Regions from separate parts of the Mumia flava genome, predicted to be linked through region 1. Evidence: riboswitches for the same ligand, from Rfam matches in the RefSeq annotation. Region 1 holds a riboswitch; each other region holds the start of a gene.

Evidence for each region. A riboswitch is a leader RNA that binds a small molecule or an ion and turns the genes downstream of it on or off. The one in region 1 is predicted to bind thiamine pyrophosphate.
Region 2: it holds a riboswitch for thiamine pyrophosphate, as region 1 does, so the genes downstream of both, thiO (glycine oxidase ThiO) here and CLV56_RS11005 (ECF transporter S component) in region 1, are expected to answer to the same signal.
Region 3: it holds a riboswitch for thiamine pyrophosphate, as region 1 does, so the genes downstream of both, thiM (hydroxyethylthiazole kinase) here and CLV56_RS11005 (ECF transporter S component) in region 1, are expected to answer to the same signal.

The regions. Positions count from the first base shown of each region.
Region 1 covers NZ_PGEZ01000001.1:2,314,666-2,322,266, forward strand. The annotation lists gene CLV56_RS10975 (polyamine ABC transporter substrate-binding protein) at 1-334, shown strand, start outside; gene CLV56_RS10980 (ABC transporter permease) at 334-1,293, shown strand; gene CLV56_RS10985 (ABC transporter permease) at 1,290-2,186, shown strand; gene CLV56_RS10990 (cupin domain-containing protein) at 2,191-2,541, shown strand; gene CLV56_RS10995 (SGNH/GDSL hydrolase family protein) at 2,768-3,466, shown strand; gene CLV56_RS11000 (ankyrin repeat domain-containing protein) at 3,476-3,856, shown strand; TPP riboswitch at 4,017-4,134, shown strand; gene CLV56_RS11005 (ECF transporter S component) at 4,148-4,765, shown strand; gene CLV56_RS11010 (ABC transporter ATP-binding protein) at 4,762-6,276, shown strand; gene CLV56_RS11015 (energy-coupling factor transporter transmembrane component T family protein) at 6,273-6,974, shown strand; gene CLV56_RS11020 (MaoC family dehydratase) at 7,016-7,468, shown strand; gene CLV56_RS11025 (aromatic ring-hydroxylating oxygenase subunit alpha) at 7,555-7,601, opposite strand, start outside.
Region 2 covers NZ_PGEZ01000001.1:1,279,318-1,286,918, reverse strand. The annotation lists gene CLV56_RS06095 (LysR family transcriptional regulator) at 1-862, shown strand, start outside; gene CLV56_RS06090 (thiazole synthase) at 998-1,771, opposite strand; gene thiS (sulfur carrier protein ThiS) at 1,777-1,977, opposite strand; gene thiO (glycine oxidase ThiO) at 1,974-3,185, opposite strand; TPP riboswitch at 3,187-3,294, opposite strand; gene groL (chaperonin GroEL) at 3,531-5,162, shown strand; gene CLV56_RS06070 (FMN-binding negative transcriptional regulator) at 5,296-5,952, shown strand; gene CLV56_RS06065 (GNAT family N-acetyltransferase) at 5,918-6,451, opposite strand; gene CLV56_RS06060 (N-acetylmuramoyl-L-alanine amidase) at 6,694-7,479, opposite strand; gene CLV56_RS21355 (hypothetical protein) at 7,515-7,601, shown strand, end outside.
Region 3 covers NZ_PGEZ01000002.1:778,276-785,876, forward strand. The annotation lists gene thiD (bifunctional hydroxymethylpyrimidine kinase/phosphomethylpyrimidine kinase) at 1-766, opposite strand, end outside; gene thiE (thiamine phosphate synthase) at 763-1,410, opposite strand; gene thiM (hydroxyethylthiazole kinase) at 1,419-2,210, opposite strand; TPP riboswitch at 2,201-2,292, opposite strand; gene ilvC (ketol-acid reductoisomerase) at 2,489-3,517, opposite strand; gene ilvN (acetolactate synthase small subunit) at 3,595-4,131, opposite strand; gene CLV56_RS17775 (acetolactate synthase large subunit) at 4,128-5,882, opposite strand; gene ilvD (dihydroxy-acid dehydratase) at 6,154-7,601, opposite strand, start outside.

The sequences.
Region 1 (7,601 bases):
CGACCCGGACCGCTGGCGCTGGGTCTACCCGACGCCGACCGCGAACCTGTGGATCGACACCTGGGCGATCGCCACCGGTGCGCAGCACATCGACAGCGCGCACGCGTTCATCAACTACATGCTCGACCCCAAGGTCTCGATGCGGGAGCTGGACTGGAACGGCTACCCGACCGGCGTCGCCGGGCTCGAGGCGAAGGCCGAGGAGTGGGAGCTGGAGCTGACCGACATGATCTTCCCGCCGACCGAGGTGACCGAGCGGCTCACGGCCGCGGAGCTCACCGACGCCCAGGACCGTCTCACCGACATCCTCCAGCGCATGCAGGCGGCGGCCTGATGAGCGCCACGACGCAGACCCCCGACGCACCCGCCTCGGCCCCCGTCACCCGCACCCGCCGGCGGTCCCGCCGACCGGGCGGCGGCTCCGGCTGGCTGTCGCTGCCGGTGTGGTTCTGGCTGGTCTTCTTCATCCTGACGCCGCTGGCGCTCGTGTTCTGGTACTCGTTCGGCTACAAGCCGGACCTGTTCACCTCGGTCGCGACGGACGCACCGTCGTTCGACCGCTACCGCGAGGTCACCGACCCGGTCTTCATGTCGACCTTCTGGGACACGCTGCGGATCGCCGCGATCGGCACCACGCTGTGCGCGGTGATCGGCGTACCGTTCGCCTACTGGATGGGCGTCAAGGTCGACCCGCGGTGGCGCCCGCTGCTGCTGGCCCTCGTCCTCGTGCCGTTCTGGACGAACTTCCTGGTCCGCACGCTCGGCTGGCAGATCATCCTGTCGCCCGAGGGCTTCCTCTCCCACGGGCTGCAGAAGGTCGGGATCCTGTCCGGCCCGCTCGACGTCCTCTACACGAGCGCCGCCGTCCAGCTCGGGGTGGTCTACAACTACCTGCCGCTGATGATCCTGCCGCTCTACGTCGTCTTCGAGCGGCTCGACCCCGCCCAGCGCGAGGCGAGCCGTGACCTCGGCGCGGGACGCTGGCGCACCTTCGGCGCGGTCACGCTGCCGTCGGCGCTGCCGGGCATCGCCGCCGGTGCGCTGCTGGTGTTCATCCCGCTGATGGGTGACTACCTGACGGCGTCGGTGCTGGGCGGCTCGCGCGGCACGATGGTCGGTCAGATGATCGCCCGCCAGTTCAACACCGCGCAGGACTGGGCGCTCGGCTCGGCGATGGCGTTCACCCTGATGGCGTTCGTGCTGCTGACGGTCGTCGTGGTCGGCCTGGTGTTCCTGGCCGTACGGGCGCTGCTGCGACGAGCGCGACACCTCGACCTGGAGGGGGCACGATGAGCACCACCACGGCGGAGACGACGGCGCCTGCGCCCGCGCGGCGGCCCCGGCGGCACGACCCGGCGAAGCTGGGCCTGAACCTGTTCGGGATCGCGGTCTTCGGGTTCCTGTTCCTGCCGATCCTCGTGATCGTCGGCTACTCGTTCAACACCGGACGGCTGCTGGGTGCGTGGAAGGGCTTCGGCTTCGACGCGTACCAGTCCGCGGTCGACAACCCGGTGATGATCGACGCGGTGATCACCTCGCTGGTCGCAGGCGTGCTGGCGTCGCTGGTGGCGACGGTCCTCGGCACGATCGGCGGTGTGGCGCTGGCGCGTGCGGGGGCGAAGGCGCGCTGGGCAGCCCTGCTGACCGCGCTGCTCGCTCTGACGCTGATCACCCCGGAGATCATCGACGGCATCTCGATCCTGCCGTGGCTCGTCACCCTGGGCACGGACGTCGGCATCGGTCCGGTGAACAACGGCATGGTCCGCCTCGTGATCGTCCACACGTCGCTCGCGATCGCGGTCGTCACGTTCATCGTGCGGGCGCGGATGCAGGGGATGGACGACCAGGTGGAGGAGGCCGCGGCCGACCTGTACGCGACGCCGTGGAACCGGTTCCGCCAGATCACCCTCCCGCAGGCCGGCCCCGGCATCTTCGCCGGTGCGCTGCTCGCCTTCACGCTGAGCATGGACAACACGATCGTGGCGTCGTTCGTGCAGGTCCCCGGCTACACGCCGTGGCCGGTCTACGTGCTGGGCTCCCTGAAGACCGGGCTGCGGCCCGAGATCGCGGCGCTGTCCACCGTGATGCTGCTGCTGACGCTGGTAGCGCTCACGGTGGTGTGGCTCGTGCTGCGCCGATCCGGCGACGACAACGCGGCCGTGGCCCGCACGTTCACGGGCGGGTGAGTCGATGAGCACCGAGTCTGCTGTTCCGCGTGTGCTGTCGCCCGACGTCCGCAGCCACCCGCTCGAGTCCGACGAGCTCGACCCGTCCGACGTGGTCGCCGGTGCGCCGGCGACCGCTTCGGCGGGGCTCGCCGAGCTCGGCGGGATCGAGGTGGGGATCTGGGAGATCACCGAGGGCACGGTGCGCGACACCGAGGCCGACGAGATCTTCGTGGTGCTGTCGGGCTCGGGCACGGTGACGTTCGAGGACGGGGCCGTGCTGGAGCTCGGTCCCGGCATCGCGGTCCGGCTGCGCGCCGGCGAGCGTACGGTCTGGGAGATCCGCGACCGCCTGCGCAAGATCTACGTGGTCTGACGGTTTCCGTAGCCGGCTGGCGGGGTCTCGATCGCTCGCTGCGCTCGCGCCTCGACCAACGGCGGCCCCGGTTCGTCGAGGCCGAGCGGAGCGAGGATCGAGACGCGGAGTCAGACCGGTCGTTCGTCGAGGCCGAGCGGAGCGAGGATCGAGACGCGGAGTCACGGTTCGGCATCGGATGTCCGAATCCCTGGGGTCGGCGTGACGCACGAGCGACCATGGCGCTGTGATCACGTTCCCGCGCCGCCTCGCACTGAGGTTCGGCGTGCTGTCGCTGTGCATCCTGCTCACCGCTCTCGTCGCCTCCACCCGGCTCGCCGACGAGGCGGTCGGTGCGGACGTACGGCGCTGCGAGACGTTCGCGGCCGGAGCGGCAGCGCGCCGCGCAGAGCCTCCGACGGGCACCGGACCGCGGATCGTCGTCGTCGGGGACTCGTGGTCCGCGGGGCTCGGTCTGCGCGATCCGTCGCAGGCCTGGACGTCACGGCTCGAGGGACGCGTGCACGTGGACGCGTTCTCCGGGTCGGGGTTCAGCGCGGCGGCGAGCCCGTGCCGCGGAGCGTCGTTCGCAGCGCGGGTCGAGCGTGCCGTCGAGGGCGGGGCCGACCTGGTCGTGCTCGAGGGTGGGCTCAACGACGTGGATCAGTCGGTCGCCGACCTGCGTGCGGGGTTCGAGCGGGTGCTCGCGCCGCTCGACGGACTCGATGTCGTCGTGGTCGGCCCCGCCGCCGCTCCGGCTCGGGCCGCAGGCGCAGCCTGGGTCGACACCGAGCTGGCGGTGCTGACGGGCGACCACGGCGTCGCGTACGTCTCGACGCGCGACCTCGACCTGCCGTACCTGTCCGACGGGCTGCACCTCACGACGGACGGGCACCGTGCGTTCGGTGAGGCCGTCGCCACGCGGATCGCGGGTCTGGCCGGGTAACGTCCTCGTATGGGAAGCAGCGAGCCGGACCCCGAGGTCGTCGAGCTCGCGCACCAGATGTTCGACCTGGCGCGCGAGGGCGAGACCGATCGCCTGCTCGCCTACGTCGAGGCCGGCGTGCCGGTCGGCCTCACCGATCCCAGCGGCAACACGCTGCTGATGCTGGCCGCGTACCACGGTCACGCCGACCTCGTGCAGCGCCTGGCCGACGCCGGAGCGGACGTCAACCAGCTCAACGACCAGGGGCAGAGCCCGCTGGCCGGGGCGATCTTCAAGGGCGAGGACCTGGTGGTCTCGATCCTCGTCGGCGCCGGGGCCGACCCCGACGTCGGGACGCCCTCGGCGCGGGTGGCGGCGGCGATGTTCGGCCGCGAGTCCCTGCTGAGCTGACCGAAGCCGGGCGCCGACGTCGAACGCCGAGGGTCTCGATCGTCGCTCCGCTCCGCCTCGACCGGCGGAGGGACGGGTCTCGACCGGCGGGGGGACGGGTCTCGACCGGCGGAGGGGCGGCGGCCGTTCCCGGCGGCGGTCGGGACGCGCTAGGCTTCACGGCGAACGACAGGGGAGCGCGCGTGCCGAGGCACGGCGCGCTGAGAGTGCGGACGAGCCGCAGACCCTCCGAACCTGCACCGGTTAGCACCGGCGAAGGGAGTCATCATGGCCTCAGCCAGCCGTACCCGCATGTCTGATCTGTTCCGTTATCGGACGATCGATCTCGTCACCGTCGCGATGCTCGGCGTCGCGGTCGGCGTGATCTTCTGGGGCTGGAACCAGCTGTACGCGGTGGTCAGCACCGCGTCCTTCTTCGCGTTCCCGCCGAGCATCGGCGCGATCTCCGGACCGTGGCTGCTCGGCGGTGTGATCGGCGGCCTCGTCGTACGCCGCCCCGGCGCCGCGTTCTCCACGGAGGTGATCGCCGCCGTCGTCGCGCTGATGCTGGGCAACCAGTGGGGGATGAGCTCGATCATGTCCGGGATCGTGCAGGGCCTCGGCGCCGAGGTCGTGTTCGCGCTGCTGATGTGGCGGCGCTGGGGCGTCGTCGCGGCGGCGCTGTCGGGGGCCGGATCCGCGCTGTTCGCGGTCGCGTACGAGTGGAACGTGTACTGGGCCGACTGGAGCGTCGGCTACCGGCTCGTCTACGGCGGGCTGTTCATGGCGTCGGGCGCCGTGATCGCCGGGCTCGGCGGGTGGCTGCTGGTCCGCGCGCTCGCAGCCACCGGGGCGCTGGACGCCTTCGGTGCGGGCCGCGAGTACCACGACCGGGCCGGTGCGCCGGCGCAGTCGACCGCCGCGCGATGACGACGACCGCGGCCACGGTCGAGACCGGAGCCGCACGGATCCGGGACCTGACCTGGCGACCGCTCGGGCGTACGACACCGGTCCTGGACGGACTCGACCTCGACGTCGCGCCAGGGGAGCGGGTCCTGCTCGCCGGTCCGTCGGGCGCGGGGAAGTCGACCGTGCTGCGGGCGCTCGCGGGCGTGCTCGAGAGCGCGGGCCTCGGCGAGCGTACGGGCGAGGTCGCCGTGGGCGGCCGGACCGGGATGCTCCTGCAGAATCCCGGTGACGCCGTCGTCGCCGAGCGGATCGGGCGCGACGTCGCGTTCGGGCTCGAGAACGCACGGCTGCCCCGGGACCCCATGCCGCGCCGGGTCGCCGACGCGCTCGCCGCGGTCCGGCTCCCGTACGGGCCGGGGCACCCCACCGCTGCGTTGTCCGGTGGCGAGCAGCAGCGGCTCGCGCTGGCCGGTGTGCTCGCGTGCGAGCCCGACCTGCTCCTCCTCGACGAGCCGACGTCGATGCTCGACGAGCCCAACGCGGTCGCCGTCCGGGCCTGCGTCCTCGAGGCGCTCGACCGTACGGGGGCGGGGCTGGTCGTGGTCGAGCACCGGATCGAGCCGTGGCTCGCCCACGTCGACCGGGTCGTGGTCCTCGATGCCCACGGCGCAGTCGTGCGGGACGCCGACCCGGAGGGGTTCGCGTCGACGATGCGCGACGAGCTCGCGGCGGCAGGGGTGTGGATGCCGGGGGCCGTCGTGCCGGAGCCGGTGCTCCCGCCGTCCGTTCTGGTGGCGCCCGACGGGCCGGTTCCGACGCTGCGCGCCGAGGGCCTCGGCGTCGACCTGCGCCGGGTGACGATGCGCGGCACCACCCTCACGCCCGCCCTGCATGCGATCGACACGGAGGTGGATCCCGCAGCGGTGACCGCGTTCACCGGTCCGAGCGGGGCGGGGAAGTCGACGCTCCTCGCCGCCTTCGGTGGGCTGCTCGCGCCGACCTCCGGTCGGGTGCACGCGCCGACGCGCAAGCCGCTGCACCGCACGCGGTCACGCGATCTCGCCCGGCTGCTCGGATGGGTCCCGCAGAACCCGGAGCACGGCTTCCTCACGACCCGGGTGCGTGACGAGGTCGCGGCGACCGGGGGGCGGCTCGGCGTCACGGTCGACGTCGACGCGGTGCTGGACCACCTCGGCCTGACCCAGCACGCGGACGCCCACCCGTACCGCCTGTCCGGCGGGGAGCAGCGACGGCTCGCGCTGGCGGCCGCGCTGGCTCACCGGCCTGCCGTCGCGCTGCTCGACGAGCCGACCGTGGGCCAGGACCGCCGGACCTGGGCGGCGGTCGCCGGCTGGATGCGCGGCGCCGCGGACGCCGGCGCCGCCGTCGCCGCCGCCACCCATGACGCCGTCCTGATCGCCCTGACCGACCACCGCGTGGCACTCCCTTCGCGCTCTGTGACCCCAGCCCCGGAATCTGCCGTCGAGAACGGGGCTGCGGTCACACAGCGCGAAGGGGAGGGGGCGCCGTGAGGGCGGTCGTGCGGGAGGCGAACCCGCTGGCCCTGCTGGCCGCCGGGTCGCTCGCGATCGTCGCGTCGCTCGCGGTCCGCGACCTTGCGACCGGGCTCGTGACGCTCGGGGCGTACGCGGTGGTCGGGGCGTTCTGCGTGCCGTCGCTGCGGTTCGCGCTCGTGCGGTTCCTCGCCGTGGCGGTGGCGTCGGCGTCGGTCACGTGGTCGACCTGGCTGCTGGGTGGCCACGACCTCGAGGTGGCGCTGACCGCCGGTCTGCGGATCGTCGTGCTCGCGCTCCCGGGCGCCGTGCTCGCCGCGTTCCTCGACCCGCCGCGGCTGGCCGACGAGCTGGGGCAGCGGCTGAGAGTGCCGCCGCGGTTCGCGGTGGCGTTCGCGGCGGCGCTGCAGCGGTTCGCGCTGCTCCGGGAGACCTGGATCCAGCTGGATCGCGCCAGGCGGGCGCGGGGGTTCGGCCCGACGGCGAACCCGCTGTCGTCCGCGCGGCACGGGGCCGCGCTCGCGTTCGCGCTGCTCGTCTCCGCGCTGCGGGACGCGGGCCGGATGGCGACGGCGATGGACGCGCGCGGGTTCGCGACGGCCCACGAGCGGACCTGGGCGGAACCGGTGCGCTGGATGCGGGGCGACACGGTTCTGCTCGGGCTCGGGGTGGCGCTGGCGGTGCTGCCGTACGCGCTGCGTCTCGGGGGGTACTAGGATTCCCGACTAAGCAAGCGCTTAGCGACGAAGGAGACCCGATGCGCACCGTGAAGAACCTGGAGGAGCTGTCCACGCTGGTCGGCGAGGAGCTCGGCGTCAGTGACTGGCACGAGGTGACGCAGGAGCAGGTCAACCTGTTCGCCGACGCCACCGGCGACCACCAGTGGATCCACGTCGACCCGGAGAAGGCCGCGAAGGGCCCGTTCGGCACGACGATCGCGCACGGCTACCTCACGGTCTCGCTGATCCCGATGCTCGGTGCCGAGATCTACACGGTCGAGAGCGTGAAGATGGGCGTCAACTACGGCAGCGAGAAGGTCCGCTTCCCCGCGCCGCTCCCGGTCGGCAGCCGGGTCCGCGGTCGCGCGACGCTCGCCGAGATCGTCCCGGCCGCGTTCGGCCAGCGCGTCGCCGTCGACTTCACCGTCGAGGCGGAGGGCGTCGAGAAGCCCGTCTGCGTCGCGCGGACGCTCGCGATCTTCGCGGAGTAGTCCGCGCCCGCTGGTCGGGGCCCGCTGGTCGAGGCCGAGCGGAGCGAGGATCGAGACCCCGTTCCCGCCCGGCCCCCCCGGCGGCGTCACTCGCCCACGGCGTCCCGGACCCAGGCGTGGAACTCACCGATGT
Region 2 (7,601 bases), 1.0 Mb from region 1:
CTCCGCGGTGTCGCAGCAGATCAAGTCGCTCGAGCGGGAGATGGGCGCGCCGCTGGTGGTCCGGCAAGGTCGCGGGGTCGGTCTGACCGATGCCGGGCGCGTGCTCGCCGAGGGGGCGGTCGAGATCGCGGAGGTCCTGGAACGGGCCCGGGCACGGTTCGACGAGTTCCGTGGCTCGGCGGTCGGCGAGGTCAGCGTGTGCGCGTTCCCGAGCGCGGCCGAGCTGCTGCTCCCGGCCCTCGCGACCCGCCTGGCCAAGACCGACCCGGCGATCACGCTCCGGCTCCGTGACCTCGACCTGGCGGAGGACGAGTTCGCCGCGATCACCGCGGACCACGACCTCGTGATCGCCCACTCGGTCGAGCGTGTCCCGGACGCCGGCTTCCTCGGGCTCTCGGTCACGCCGCTGCTGCGCGAGCCGCTCGACGTCGTGGTGCCGCCCGACCACCGGCTCGCCGGCCGCGGTCGGGTGGAGCCCGCGGAGCTCGCCGACGAGAAGTGGATCGGCGTCCCCGACGGATTCCCCTTCGACGCCGTGCTGCGTGGTCTCGCCGACGGCGGATCGCCGATCGAGGTCGTCCAGCGCTTCGCCGACAACCACGTCGTCGCGGCATTCGTGGCCGCCGGCCAAGGGATCGCACTGCTGCCGCGAGGCTCGGCCAGCGTCGCCACGGCACGTGGGCTGGTCGCGCTCGAGCTCGGGGGTGTCCGCGCGGGCCGCGAGGTCTACGCGCTGGCGCGACCCGATCGTGCCGCGCGCGCCGCAGTCGCGCGGGTGCTGGCCAGCCTCGGCGAGGTCGCCGCCGAGCTGGAGGCCTCGGTCCCCGCCCCGACCGCCCTGGACGCCGACGCGCCGAGCTGAGCCGCCGACGGTCTGCCCAGCCGGCTGGGCAGACCCTCACCTGGCTGGGACAACCTTCGGTGCCGAGTGATGGTCTGCGTAGCCGGCTACGCAGACTGCACCCCGCTCAGTGCACGCGGTGGTCGGGGCCGCCGCTCACCCGGTGCCGACGAGTCCCTCGGTCGGGCTCGAGGCGAGAGCGGACTCGCGCCGCGGGATCCGCCCTGCGAGCTTCGCATCCCGCCCCGCCCGCACCGCGGAGGCGACCGCGGTCGCCATCCGTACGGGATCCTCCGCCCGGGTGATCGCGGTCGCCGCGAGGACGGCGTCGCAGCCGAGCTCCATCGCGAGCGCCGCGTCGGATGCGGTCCCGATCCCGGCGTCGAGCACGACCGGGACGTCGACGGCGTCGCAGATGGCAGCGATCGCTCGCGGGTCGGTGATCCCGAGTCCGGAGCCGATCGGTGCTCCGAGCGGCATCACGGTCGCGCACCCGAGGTCGGCGAGCCGGCGTGCGGTGACCAGGTCGGCGTTGGTGTACGGGAGGACGGTGAAGCCGTCGCGGACCAGCGTCTCGGCCGCGTCGAGCAGCTCGACGACGTCCGGGAGCAGGGTGTCGTCGTCGGCGACCACCTCGAGCTTCACCCAGTCCGTCCCGAGCGCCTCGCGGGCCAGGCGGGCCGTGAGGACGGCCTCGCGCGCCGTGTGGCACCCGGCGGTGTTCGGGAGGATGCGTGCGCCGTGGTCGCGAACCACCTCGAGGATCGATCCTGGCGAGTCGGGACCGACCCTGCGGATCGCGACCGTGACGAGGTCGGTGGCGCTGGCGGCGAGGCAGGCGGCGAGGACGCTCGGCGACGCGATCCCGCCCGTGCCGAGGAACAACCGGCTGCGCAGCGAGGCGCCGGCGATCTCGAGGTCGTCGGACATCGCGCTCACCCGCCCTGGACCGCGGTGACGACCTCGACCTCGGACTCCTCGTCGACGATCGCGGACTCCCACGTCGACCGTGGCACGACCGCTCCGTCGACGGCGACCGCGACGTCACGGCGCGGCAGCGCGAGCGCGACCAGAAGGTCGGCCACGGTGATCGGGGTGGCGAGGTCGCGGTCCTCGCCGTTGACCTGGACGCTCATCGTTCTCCTCGGGTTGCGGGACTGGGGGTAGGGCTGGCGGCCGTGCGCCGGGCGATGCGCCGCGGGTCGGCTTCGGGCATCGGATCGGGTCGCCCCTCGACGTGCGCGACGATCGCGTCGGCCGTCAGGGGCGCGAGGAGGACGCCGGAGCGGTAGTGGCCGGTCGCGACGAGCAGTCCGTGCACGTCGGCCGGTCCGACGAGCGGAAGGTTGTCCGGCGTCCCCGGTCGCAGCCGCGCGACCGCGTCGGTGAAGCGGCAGCCCCGCAGCTCGGGGACGACCTGGACCGCGACCCGCAGCAGGTCGTGGACCGCCTCCACGGTCACGTCCTCGTCGTACCCGACCTCCTCGGTCGTCGCGCCGACGACGATCTCGCCGTCGTCGCGCGGGACCAGGTACACGCCCGTGCCGCGCACGAGCGCCCGGACGGTGTGCTTCAGCAGTCCCGCGCCGCCCCGTACCCGCAGGATCTGACCCTTCACGGGCCGGACCGCGTCTGCGAGGGCGGGCGGCACCCCGGTCGTCTCACGCAGCCGCGCCCCACCCGCGGCGACGACCACGTCGGCGCGATGCGTACGCCCGTCGGAACGGGTCCTGACCCCCTCCGCCGTGCCGTCCGTGGTGACCACGTCGGCGTGGTCGGCGACCAGCTCGACGCCGCGTGCTCGGACCGCCTCACGGAGTGCGGCGGTGAGGCGCCGGTTGTCGACGCTGTGGTCACCCGGCACCGCGTACGCGCCGTGGAGTGCCGGGTGGAGCGCGCCCTCGCGCCGCCGGAGCTCGCGCCGCCCGACCGGCTCGACCGCGATCCCGTGCCGCCGCATCAGCGCGACCGACCGCTCCACGTCCGAGGCGTCGTCGCCGGTGGCGGCCGCGAGCAGCGTCCCTGCTCGACGAAGCTCGGGATCCTGCCCGCTCGTCCTCCCCAGGTCGGCGGCGAACCGCGGCCACCGCCGGAGCGAGCTCGTCCCGAGCGCCAGCAGCGCCTCCTCGCCGAACCACGCCTCGCCCCCCGGCGCGAGCATCCCGGCCGCGGCCCAGGACGCGCCCTGCCCGGGTGCGGGGTCGAACATCGTCACGTCGTGCCCGTGCTCGGCCAGCCGCCAGGCGCACGACAGCCCGACGATCCCGGCGCCCACCACCGCGACCGACGTACGGCTGCGCCCGGCGGGTGAGCGCGGGCGAGAACCCGCCTGGGTGGGGGACACCGACGGCGACACTCCGACTCCCTTCGCCGGCATGACCCGGATCAGGTTCGGCGGTCGGGGCGGCGTCAGCCCCCTCTCAGCCCGTGCCTGGGCTCCCGCGTGGACGTGAGGCACCCTAGGAAGGCGAGGCGTGCCGGGTCAAACCCGGACGGCCCACCTTTGCACTCGTCAGGTCCGAGTGCTAAAACTGGACTTAGCACTCGTCTCGTACGAGTGCTAGGTACGAATCGGGTCAGACCGATGAGGCTCGAAGGTCGCGGCGAGAAGGGATCGTCGCGGACGCGGGCCGTCCGTCGCGGGCATCGCCTGGCCCATCCACCTCTACGCGGAGGAATCGCGGGAGACATGCCGAAGACCATTGCATTCAACGAGGAAGCCCGGCGCGGCCTCGAGCGCGGGATGAACACCCTCGCCGACGCCGTCAAGGTGACCCTCGGCCCCAAGGGCCGCAACGTCGTGCTCGAGAAGAAGTGGGGCGCCCCCACGATCACCAACGACGGCGTGAGCATCGCCAAGGAGATCGAGCTCGAGGACCCGTACGAGAAGATCGGTGCCGAGCTCGTCAAGGAGGTCGCGAAGAAGACCGACGACGTCGCGGGCGACGGCACGACCACGGCGACCGTCCTGGCGCAGGCGCTGGTCCGTGAGGGCCTGCGCAACGTCGCCGCCGGCGCCAACCCGATCGCGCTGAAGCGCGGCATCGAGCAGGCCGTCGAGGCGATCAGCGGTCAGCTGCTCGGGATGGCCAAGGACATCGAGACCAAGGAGCAGATTGCTTCGACGGCCGCGATCTCCGCTGCTGACACCGGCGTCGGCGAGATCATCGCCGAGGCGATGGACAAGGTCGGCAAGGAAGGCGTCATCACCGTCGAGGAGAGCAACACCTTCGGGCTCGAGCTCGAGCTCACCGAGGGCATGCGCTTCGACAAGGGCTACATCTCGCAGTACTTCTACACCGACCCGGAGCGCATGGAGGCGGTGCTCGAGGATCCCTACATCCTCATCGTCAACTCCAAGATCTCCAGCGTGAAGGACATGGTCCCGGTCCTGGAGAAGGTCATGCAGTCGGGCAAGCCGCTGCTGATCATCGCCGAGGACATCGAGGGCGAGGCGCTGGCCACCCTGGTCGTCAACAAGGTCAAGGGCACGTTCAAGTCCGTCGCCGTCAAGGCTCCGGGCTTCGGTGACCGCCGCAAGGCCATGCTGGCCGACATCGCCATCCTCACCGGTGGCGAGGTGATCAGCGAGGAGGTCGGTCTCAAGCTCGAGAACGCCGACCTGTCGCTGCTCGGCACGGCCCGCAAGGTCGTCGTGACCAAGGACGAGACCACGATCGTCGACGGCGCCGGCTCGGACGACCAGATCGCCGGTCGCGTCAACCAGATCCGTGCCGAGATCGAGAACTCCGACTCGGACTACGACCGCGAGAAGCTCCAGGAGCGCCTCGCCAAGCTGGCCGGCGGCGTGGCCGTCATCAAGGTCGGCGCGGCCACCGAGGTCGAGCTCAAGGAGCGCAAGCACCGCATCGAGGACGCCGTTCGCAACGCGAAGGCCGCCGTCGAGGAGGGCATCGTCGCCGGTGGCGGCGTGGCGCTCGTCCAGGCGACCGCCGCGGCGTTCGAGAAGCTGGAGCTCGAGGGCGACGAGGCCACCGGTGCCCAGATCGTGAAGGCGGCGGCCTCGGCCCCGCTGAAGCAGATCGCGGTCAACGCGGGCCTCGAGGGCGGCGTCGTGGCGGAGAAGGTGTCCGGTCTCGCGGCCGGCCACGGTCTCAACGCGGCCACCGGCGAGTACGTCGACCTGATCGCCGAGGGCATCCTCGACCCGGCCAAGGTGACCCGCTCGGCGCTGCAGAACGCCGCGTCGATCGCGGCGCTGTTCCTCACCACCGAGGCCGTCGTCGCCGACAAGCCCGAGAAGGCTGCTCCGGCGATGCCGGACGGCGGCATGGGCGACATGGGCGGCATGGGCTTCTGATCGCCTGATCGGAACCCGAGCGCACGCTCGCAGCACGGAGCCCCGCCGGTCCTCACGGATCGACGGGGCTCCGTCGCGTCCGGCCCTCCCCTGCCGGCCCTGCCCCGTCCGTCCCGCCGCGTACCGTGGTCGCATGTACGTGCCCCGCCCGAACGCGCTGGACGATGCGGCCGAGATCGATGCCCTGGTCGCGGCCGTGGGCGCCGGGGACCTGGTCACCGTCGACGCGGACGGTCGTCCGCAGTCGACGCTGCTGCCGGTGCTGTGGCTGCGTGAGGAGTCCCGGGTCGTCGCCCACATGGCGAGGGCCAACGCGCACTGGCGCACGATCGTGGACGACGCCGCGGCGCTGATGGTCGTGAACGGTCCTCAGGCGTACGTGTCGCCGTCCTGGTATGCGACGAAGCGCGAGCACGGCCGCGTGGTCCCGACCTGGAACTACTCGGCCGTCCACCTGCGCGGCACCGTGAGGGTCCACGACGACCCCGACTGGGTCCGCGACGCCGTCACGCGGCTCACCCGGCACCACGAGAGCACCCGTACGCCCGTGTGGGACGTGACCGACGCGCCGGACGCGTTCGTCGACCAGCAGCTGCGGGCGATCGTCGGGGTCGAGATCCAGGTCGACGCCGTCGAGGCGAAGGCGAAGCTGAGTCAGAACCGCTCCGAAGCAGACCGTCGCGGCGTCGTGGAGGGGCTGCGCGGCGAGAGCGCGGCCGCCGCCGCCGAGGTCGCCGACGCGATGGCGGCCGGGCTCACCACACGTCACCGCGACGCCAGTCGCAGCTGATGGGCGCGCTCGCGTCCAGGACGTGGCCACAGGGCAGGACGAACACCGACCCGTCGTCCTCCGGCGTCCGCACCGCCGAGCCGTCGGGCCGCACCACGGACGTCGGCCCGCGCCACGGGATCCACCCGGCGGCGCCGTAGAACGGCAGAGCCAGATCGGTCGACGCGAGCGCGCCGAGGTCGTAGCCGTCCTCGATCAGGCGGGCGACCTCGCCCATGAGTGCGGTCCCGAGGCCGCGCCGGCGCCGCGTCGCCGCCACCGCCACACCCTCGACGTACCCGGTGGCGTACGAGCGGGTGCCGATCCAGAGCGTCCGGGTGACGACGGACGCGTGCCCGAGGAGCACGCCCGAGCGGTACGCGAGCACGTGGGTGCCACCGAGGGTGTGCTCCCAGTCCTCGGCGCCGAGATCGCCGTCGAAGCTGCGGACGAGGAATGCGCGGATCTGGCGCAGCGCGGAGCCACCGAGGTCCTTGGTCGCCCGAGTCTGGAGCTGCACAGACCGAGCGTAGGTGCGTCGCTCGGCGCGCGCGGGTCACGAGGCCGCCTGCGACCGTCGCCTCGTCGTCCCGCCGACGGTCGTGGCCGGAGGTAGTCCCACACGGTTGTGGCCGCCGTCGGCTCATTCTCGCGCACACCGTGCGCGCACGGTGTGCGCGAGAATGAGAACGACCCTCCACGTCGTCGCGCTGCGCGGGCGCCGCGCGAGCCTCGCCGTACGGCCGACAGCCCGAAGCCGCCTCAGCCCAGCAGCGACCGTCGGACGCCGGCGGCGAGGGCACGGGCGTACCGCTTCTGGCCACGCTTGCTGTGCATCACCTTCGCCTCGCGGCGGTTGCGCATGTTGCCGAGCTCGACCATGACGGTCGGGATCCGGCTGAGGTTGAGGGTCGCGAGGTCGCCCCTGATGTCGAAGCCGTCCCCGCCCGCGATGTAGTTCGCCTTCCGGAACCCGCGCTGCGCCAGCGCCCGCCGGACGTCACGTCCGAACCCGACGGTGCCGGAGGCACGGTGCCGCTTGGTCGAGACGATCACGTGGAACCCGCGTCCGCCGCTCGTCGACCCGTCGGCGTGGATGCTGACCTTGGCGTCGGCCGGGCGTGCACGGCCGCGGAAGCCGCGGTTGCCGAGCTTGCCCCGGACGTCGACGCACGGACCCCACAGCTTCAGGCTGTTGCGGGTTCGGGTCATCACGACGCGTGCGCCCAGGTCGCGCAGCCGAGCGCGCAGCCGCTTCGCGACCCGGAACACGAACGTCGCCTCGGGCCAACCTGCGTTCGTGGCTGTCCCGGTGGTGTTGCAGGCCTTGCGAAACCCTCCGGCGGGGACGAGCTGGTTGATCTGGGCCGGGTGGCGCGCGTTGCCGAGCTGGTGGCCGGGGTCGATCACGATCACCCGTCCGGCGAGCGGTCCGGCGCGCGCGTCGGGGTCCACGCCGCCGCCCGCGACCGGGCGTGCCTCCGCGCTCGTCGGCACGGCCACGAGCAGGCTCGCGGCCGCGAGCAGCGCGATCCGTCGACGGTCCACCCCACGAGGCTAACCTCGCCCCGTAGGGTGGAGCCATGAAGTACCTGCTCCTGATCGTCGTCGTGCTCGCCGTGATCTGGTTCTTCCGTGTCCAGATCATGGCCAAGGTGCTCGGGCAGGAC
Region 3 (7,601 bases), on a different contig from region 1:
GCCCGTGCCCGATCTCGAGGTCGGCGCCGGCGTCCAGCGCGCCGTCCAGGTAGTCCTTGGCGGCCCCGACGGCGTCGCGCAGCGCGAGGCCCGAGGCGATCCCGGACGCGATCGCCGACGACAGCGTGCAGCCGGTGCCGTGGGTGTTGCGGGTCGCGACCCGCGGCGACGCGTACGCCCGCACGCCCGCGGTGTCGGCGAGCACGTCGACGCTCTCGGGACCGCCGAGGTGGCCGCCCTTGACCAGTGCCGCTGCGGCACCGGCCTCGCGCAGCGCCCGGGAGGCCGCGCCCAGGTCGTCGACGCTCCGCGCCGGCGCGACCCCGGCGAGCACCGCGGCCTCGGGGACGTTCGGGGTGACGACCGTGGCCCTCGGCACGAGCCGGTCGCGGATCGCCTCGACCGCGTCCTCCGGCACGAGCCGGTCCCCCGACGTCGCCACCATCACCGGGTCGAGCACGACGGGGACGTCGGTGCCGGCGAGGACCTCGGCGACCGCGTCGACGACGTCGGCCGTGCCGAGCATGCCGATCTTGATCGCGCCGACCTCGAGGTCGTCCAGCACCGCGCGGACCTGGTCGGCCACGAACGCCGGCGGGACACCGTGGATCCCGGTCACGCCCCGGGTGTTCTGGACGGTGAGCGCGGTCAGCGCCGCTGCGCCGTACACCCCGAGCGCCGTGGCGGTCTTGAGGTCGGCCTGGATCCCGGCTCCGCCCGACGGGTCGGAGCCGGCGATCGACAGCATCACGGGCACGCTGGTCATCGCATGCTCCTCTCGTCCAGCGCGGCATCCACGACCCGGCGCAGCCCGATCGCGGCGCCGTACGGGTCGGGGGCGGCGCAGATCGCCGACACCACGCAGATCCCGTCGGCACCGGCGTCGATCACCGACGCGGCGTTGGTCGCGTCGATGCCGCCGATCGCGAGCAGCGGCACCTCGGGCGGTACGGCGTCGCGCAATCGGCGGACGCCGTCGAGCCCCCACGGCGCGGTGGTGTCGGGCTTTGTCGGCGTCGGCCAGACCGGGCTCACCGCGAGGTAGTCGGACGCGGCGAGCGCCTCGGCGTCGTCGAGCTGCGCGAGGTCGTGCAACGACCAACCGATCACGCGGTCGGGGCCGAGCGCTTCACGGGCGGCCGCCGGGTGCAGGTCGTCCGGGCCGACGTGCAGCCCGGCGCCCTCGACCGCCAGCGCGGCGTCGATGTCGTCGTTGACCACGAACGTGGTGCCGATCGGAGCGAGCCGCTCGGCCGCCTCAGCGGCCCGCCGTACGCGCTCGGCGGGCGATGCGCCCTTGAGCCGGAGCTGGATCGTCGCCGCACCGCCCAGCGCAGCCTGCTCCAGCACGTCGATCAGGTCCGAGCCTAGCGGGACGTCGCCCGAGACCAGGTAGAGCCGCAGGTCCATCGCGCGGCTCAGCGGGCCGCGACCGCGGCGGCCTCGTCGGCGCTCAGCGTCGACAGGGCGTCCAGCAGCCGCCAGCGCAGCGAGCCGGGCCCCTCGGCCTTCTCGCCGGCCTTCTCGACGGCGGCCGACAGGATCGCGAGCGCCGACGCGGACGCCTCCAGCGCGTCGTCGTGGACCGCGCAGCACGCGGCGACCAGCGCGCTCGCCGAGCAGCCCAGCGCGGTGATCATCGGCGCCCTCGGGTCACCGCCGGTGATCGTGACCGAACGGGTGCCGTCGGTGACGAGGTCGGTGGCGCCCGTCATCGCGACCACCGTGCCAAGCTTGGACGCGAGCGCCTCCGCGTCGGACCGTACGTCCTCGACCGCCGCGTCGGCGTCCACGCCGCGTCCGGCACCGGCCGAGGTGGCGATCGCCAGGATCTCGCTGGCGTTGCCGCGGATCACCGCGGGGTTGTGCTCGAGCAGCCGGTCGACCGTGTCGCGACGGAAGGTGGTGGCGCCGACCGCGACCGGGTCGAGGATCCACGGCGTCCCGTCGGCCTCGGCCTGCGCGACCGCGGCGAGCATGCCGTCGACCCACGGGTCCGACAGCGTGCCGATGTTGGCCACCACGGCGCCGGCGATCCGGGCGAACTCGCCGGACTCGTGCGCGTCGTGGACCATCGCCGGCGAGGCGCCGGCGGCGTTCAGCAGGTTGGCCGCGATGTCCATCGACACGTAGTTCGTGATGACCTGCACCAGCGGTGACGTCTCGCGCAGACGCGTGTGGACGTGGGCGACGGTGGATGGTTCGAGCATCAGTGGCTCCCTCTCGCCGGCATGACCCGGATCAGGTTCGGCGGGTGTGTTCTCAGCCCTGCGGGCACCCCGGCCATCGACTTCGCCGCCCACCCTACCGCCCGCACCACCCCGTACCCAGCCCACCCATGCGACCGCGATTCGTCGAGTTCCGGCGCGAATCGCAGGCGCAGATCCGACCGCAACTCGACGAATCGCGGTCGGGACGTACGGCGGCCCGGGCACCTGCCGTACGCAGGGGTGCCCGGGCCGTCGAGGAGGTACGGAGCCGCGTCGCGTCAGCGGGCGGCGGTGCCCTCCGTGTAGTCGTCGTCGGTGCTCTTCACCCACGCCATGAGCTGACGCAGCTCGCGGCCGGTGGCCTCGATCGGGTGCTGCTCGCTCTCCTCGCGGAACTTCTTGAACTCCGGCGCACCGGCGTCCTGATCGGCGATGAAGCGCTCAGCGAACGCGCCGCTCTTGATGTCGTCGAGGACGTCCTTCATGGTGTCCTTGACGCGGCTGTCGATGACCCGCGGGCCCGACACGTAGTCGCCGTACTCGGCGGTGTCGGAGACCGACCAGCGCTGCTTGGCGATGCCGCCCTCGTACATCAGGTCGACGATCAGCTTGAGCTCGTGGAGGCACTCGAAGTACGCGACCTCGGGCTGGTAGCCGGCCTCGGTCAGCGTCTCGAAGCCGGCCTGGACCAGCGCCGACATGCCGCCGCAGAGCACGGCCTGCTCGCCGAAGAGATCGGTCTCGGTCTCCTCGGTGAACGTGGTCTTGATGCCGCCGGCACGCAGACCGCCGATCCCCTTCGCGTACGAGAGGACGAGCGGCCAGGCGTTGCCGGTCGCGTCCTGCTCGACGGCCACGAGCACCGGGACGCCACGGCCCTCGACGTACTCGCGACGGACCAGGTGGCCCGGGCCCTTCGGGGCGATCATGCCGACGTCGACACCGGCCGGGGGCTTGATGTAGCCGAAGCGGATGTTGAAGCCGTGTCCGAAGATCAGCGCGTCGCCGTCGTTGAGGTTCGGCTCGACCGACTCGGAGTAGAGGTTCCGCTGGACGTGGTCCGGCGCCAGGATGACGATCACGTCGGCCTCGGCGGCGGCCTCGGCCGGGGTGAGGACCCGCAGACCCTCGGCCTCGGCCTTGTCGCGGCTCTTCGATCCCTCCGGCAGGCCGACGCGGACGTCGACGCCGGAGTCACGCAGCGACAGCGCGTGGGCGTGGCCCTGGCTGCCGTAGCCCAGCACGGCCACGCTCCGGCCTTGGATGACGCTCAGGTCGGCGTCGTCGTCGTAGTACAGCTCAGGCACGGGTTGGCTCCTTCTCGTTGTGCCGGTGGGTCTTCGGGTGCCGGACCGGACAGGCCGGTACGGCGGGGTGCGTCGGCTCAGGCGGTCTGGGTCGACGACGGCGTGACCGAACGCAGGGCCCGGTCGGTGATCGAGCGGCCACCACGGCCGATCGCCACGCGTCCGGACTGCGCGATCTCGCGGATGCCGAACGGCTCGAGCACCCGCAGCATCGCCGCGAGCTTGCCCGGGTCGCCGGTCGCCTCGATCGTCACGGCGTCGGGCGCGACGTCGACGACCTTGGCGCGGAACAGCTGGACGGTCTCGAGGACCTGTCCACGGGTCTGGGAGTCGGCCCGGACCTTGATCAGCATCAGCTCGCGCTCGACGGCCGACTCCGGCTCGAGCTCGACGATCTTGAGGACCTGGACGAGCTTGTTGAGCTGCTTGGTGACCTGCTCGAGCGGGAGCTCGTCGACGTTGACCACGATCGTCATCCGGGAGATCTCCGGATACTCGGTGGGGCCGACCGCCAGCGACTCGATGTTGAACCCGCGCCGCATGAACAGGCTCGACACACGAGCCAGCACACCGGGGGTGTTCTCGACCAGGACGGACAGGGTGTGGGTGCTCACAGCTCTTCCTCTCCGAAGTCGGGCGCCATGTCGCGCGCGATCTGGATCATGTCGTTGCTGACGCCGGCGGCGACCATCGGCCACACCATCGCGTCGCGGTGGACGACGAAGTCGATCACGACGGGGACGTCGTTGATGGACATCGCCTTCTCGATCACCGCGTCGAGGTCCTCGGCGCGCTCGCAGCGCAGGCCCACGCACCCGTACGCGTCGGCGAGCTTGACGAAGTCCGGGATCCGGGCGGCGTCGGGACCGGTCTGGAGGTCGGTGTTGGAGTAGCGGCCGCCGTAGAACAGCGTCTGCCACTGCCGGACCATCCCGAGCGAGGAGTTGTTGATGACCGCGACCTTGATCGGGATCCCCTCGAGGGCGCAGGTGGCCAGCTCCTGGTTGGTCATCTGGAAGCAGCCGTCGCCGTCGATCGCCCAGACCGGCTCGCCGGGTCGCGCGACCTGGGCGCCCATCGCGGCGGGCACGGAGAAGCCCATCGTGCCCATGCCGCCGGAGTTGATCCAGCGGGCCGGGCGCTCGTGGTCGAGGAAGTTCGCGGCCCACATCTGGTGCTGACCGACGCCGGCGGTGAAGGTCACCTCGGGCCCCGACAGCGCGCTGATCCGCTCGATCACCTGCTGCGGCGCGAGGCCGCCGTCCTCGGCCGGCTCGTAGCCGAGCGGGTAGCGCTCGCGGATCCCGGTCGTGTACGTGCGCCAGGACGCGTAGTCGGCGGGGTTGTCGGCGTACTCGACCTGCAGCGCGACGACGAGGTCGGCGATCACCTCGCGGCAGTCGCCCACGATCGGGACGTCGGCGACGCGGTTCTTGGAGATCTCGGCCGGGTCGATGTCGGCGTGGATGACCTTGGCGCCCGGGGCGAACGACGACAGCTCGCCGGTCACCCGGTCGTCGAAGCGTGCGCCGAGCGAGATCAGCAGGTCGCTCTTCTGGAGCGCGCCGACCGCGGCCACGGTGCCGTGCATGCCGGGCATGCCGAGGTGCAGGTCGTGGCTGTCGGGGAACGCACCGCGCGCCATCAGCGTGGTGACGACCGGGATGCCGGTCATCTCGGCGAGCACCTTGAGCTCGGCCGAGGCGTTCGCTTTGACAACGCCGCCCCCGACGTACAGCACGGGCCGCTTGGCGGCCGCGATCAGCCGCGCGGCCTCGCGGACCTGCTTGCCGTGCGGCTTCGTCGTCGGACGGTAGCCCGGCAGCGACAGCTCGGCCGGCCACGCGAACTCCGTCATGCTCTGGAGCGCGTCCTTGGAGATGTCGACGAGCACCGGGCCCGGGCGGCCGGTGGAGGCGATGTGGAACGCCTCGGCGACGGCCCGCGGGATCTCGGCCGGGTCGGTGATGAGGTACGAGTGCTTGGTGATCGGCATCGTGATGCCGCGGATGTCCGCCTCCTGGAAGGCGTCGGTGCCGATCGAGGCGCTGGTGACCTGACCGGTGACCGCGACGATCGGGACCGAGTCCATGTGCGCGTCGGCGATCGCGGTGACGAGGTTCGTCGCGCCGGGGCCGGAGGTCGCCATGCAGACGCCGACGCGGCCGGTCGCCACCGCGTACCCCTGGGCGGCGTGGCCCGCGCCCTGCTCGTGCCGGACGAGGATGTGGCGGATCTGCTCGGAGTCGAAGAGCGGGTCGTACGCCGGAAGGACGGCGCCACCGGGAATGCCGAAGACGACCTCGACCCCGGCGTGCTCCAGGGCACGGATCAGAGACTGGGCCCCGGTGATCTGCTCACTCATCGCTTTCCCTTCCGGCTTCGGCATCCTCGCCGCTGCTCGTTGTGCCGCTGCTCGTGGTGATGGTCGTGGGCAACAAAAAACCCCTCGGCCCGGGCGGGCATTCGAGGGGCGACGCGTGACCGGTGGCCGGTCGCGCGTCAGTGACGTACGAGAATGATGTTGCGCACGGAACCAGGGTCGCCGACGCCCCGACCCCGGTCAAGCCAGCGCCGTCTCCATCTCGCATGTCGAGACCGCCGTCCCACATCACGGCGGCCTCCCCCATCGCAGGTCAGCCCAGCACGGCCCCGTCGGCCGCGGAGCCGACGAGCCGGGAGTACTTGGCGAGCACGCCGCGCGGCGGCACGTCGGGCAGCGTCGGCGACCAGCCCGTACGGCGGCGCTCGAGCTCGGCGTCGTCGATGTCGACGTCGAGACGGCGGTTCGCGACGTCGAGCGTGATCGGGTCGCCGTCCTCGACGAACGCGATCGGGCCGCCGTCGACCGCCTCGGGCGCCACGTGGCCGACGCACAGGCCGGTGGTGCCGCCGGAGAAGCGTCCGTCGGTGAGCAGCAGGACGTCCTTGCCGAGGCCGGCCCCCTTGATCGCACCGGTGATCGCGAGCATCTCGCGCATCCCCGGGCCGCCCTTCGGGCCCTCGTAGCGGATCACGACGACGTCGCCGCCGGTGATCGTGCCGTCGGCCAGCGCCTCCATCGCGGCCTGCTCGCCGTCGAAGACGCGCGCGGTCCCGGAGAAGACGTCGGAGTCGAACCCGGCGCTCTTCACGACCGCGCCCTCCGGTGCGAGCGTGCCGCGCAGGATCGTGAGGCCGCCGGTGGCGTGGATCGGGTTCTCGAGCTTGCGGATCACGTCGCCGTCGACCGTGGTCGTGACCAGCTCGTCGAGGTTCTCGGCCATCGTCTTGCCGGTGACCGTGAGCGTGTCGCCGTGCATCAGGCCGGCATCGAGCAGCGCCTTCATGATGACCGGGATGCCGCCGACCTTGTCGACGTCGTTCATCACGTAGCGGCCGAACGGCTTGAGGTCGCCGAGGTGCGGGACCTTGTCGCCGATCCGGTTGAAGTCGTCGAGACTCAGGTCGACCTCGGCCTCGCGCGCGATCGCGAGCAGGTGGAGCACCGCGTTCGTCGAGCCGCCGAGCGCCATCACGACGGCGATGGCGTTCTCGAACGCCTCGCGGGTCATGATCTGGCGGGCGGTGATGCCCTGGCGGAGGAGCCCGACGACCGCCTCCCCGGAGCGGTGCGCGAACCCGTCGCGGCGCCGGTCGACCGCCGGCGGGGCGGCCGAGCCCGGCAGCGACATGCCGAGCGCCTCGGCGACGGCGGCCATGGTGTTGGCGGTGTACATGCCGCCGCAGGCGCCCTCGCCCGGGCAGATCGCCCGCTCCACGCGGTCGACCTCCTCGCGGGTGATCAGACCGCGCAGGCAGGCACCGACGGCCTCGAACGCGTCGATGATCGTGACGTCCTTGCCGTCGACCTGGCCCGGCATGATCGACCCCGCGTACAGGAAGACGCTGGCGAGGTCGAGCCGCGCGGCCGCCATCAGCATGCCGGGCAGCGACTTGTCGCACCCGGCGAGGGTGACGGAGCCGTCGAGCCGCTCGGCCTGCATCACGACCTCGACGGAGTCGGCGATCACCTCGCGCGAGACCAGCGAGTAGTGCATCCCCTCGTGGCCCATCGAGATGCCGTCGGAGACCGAGATCGTGC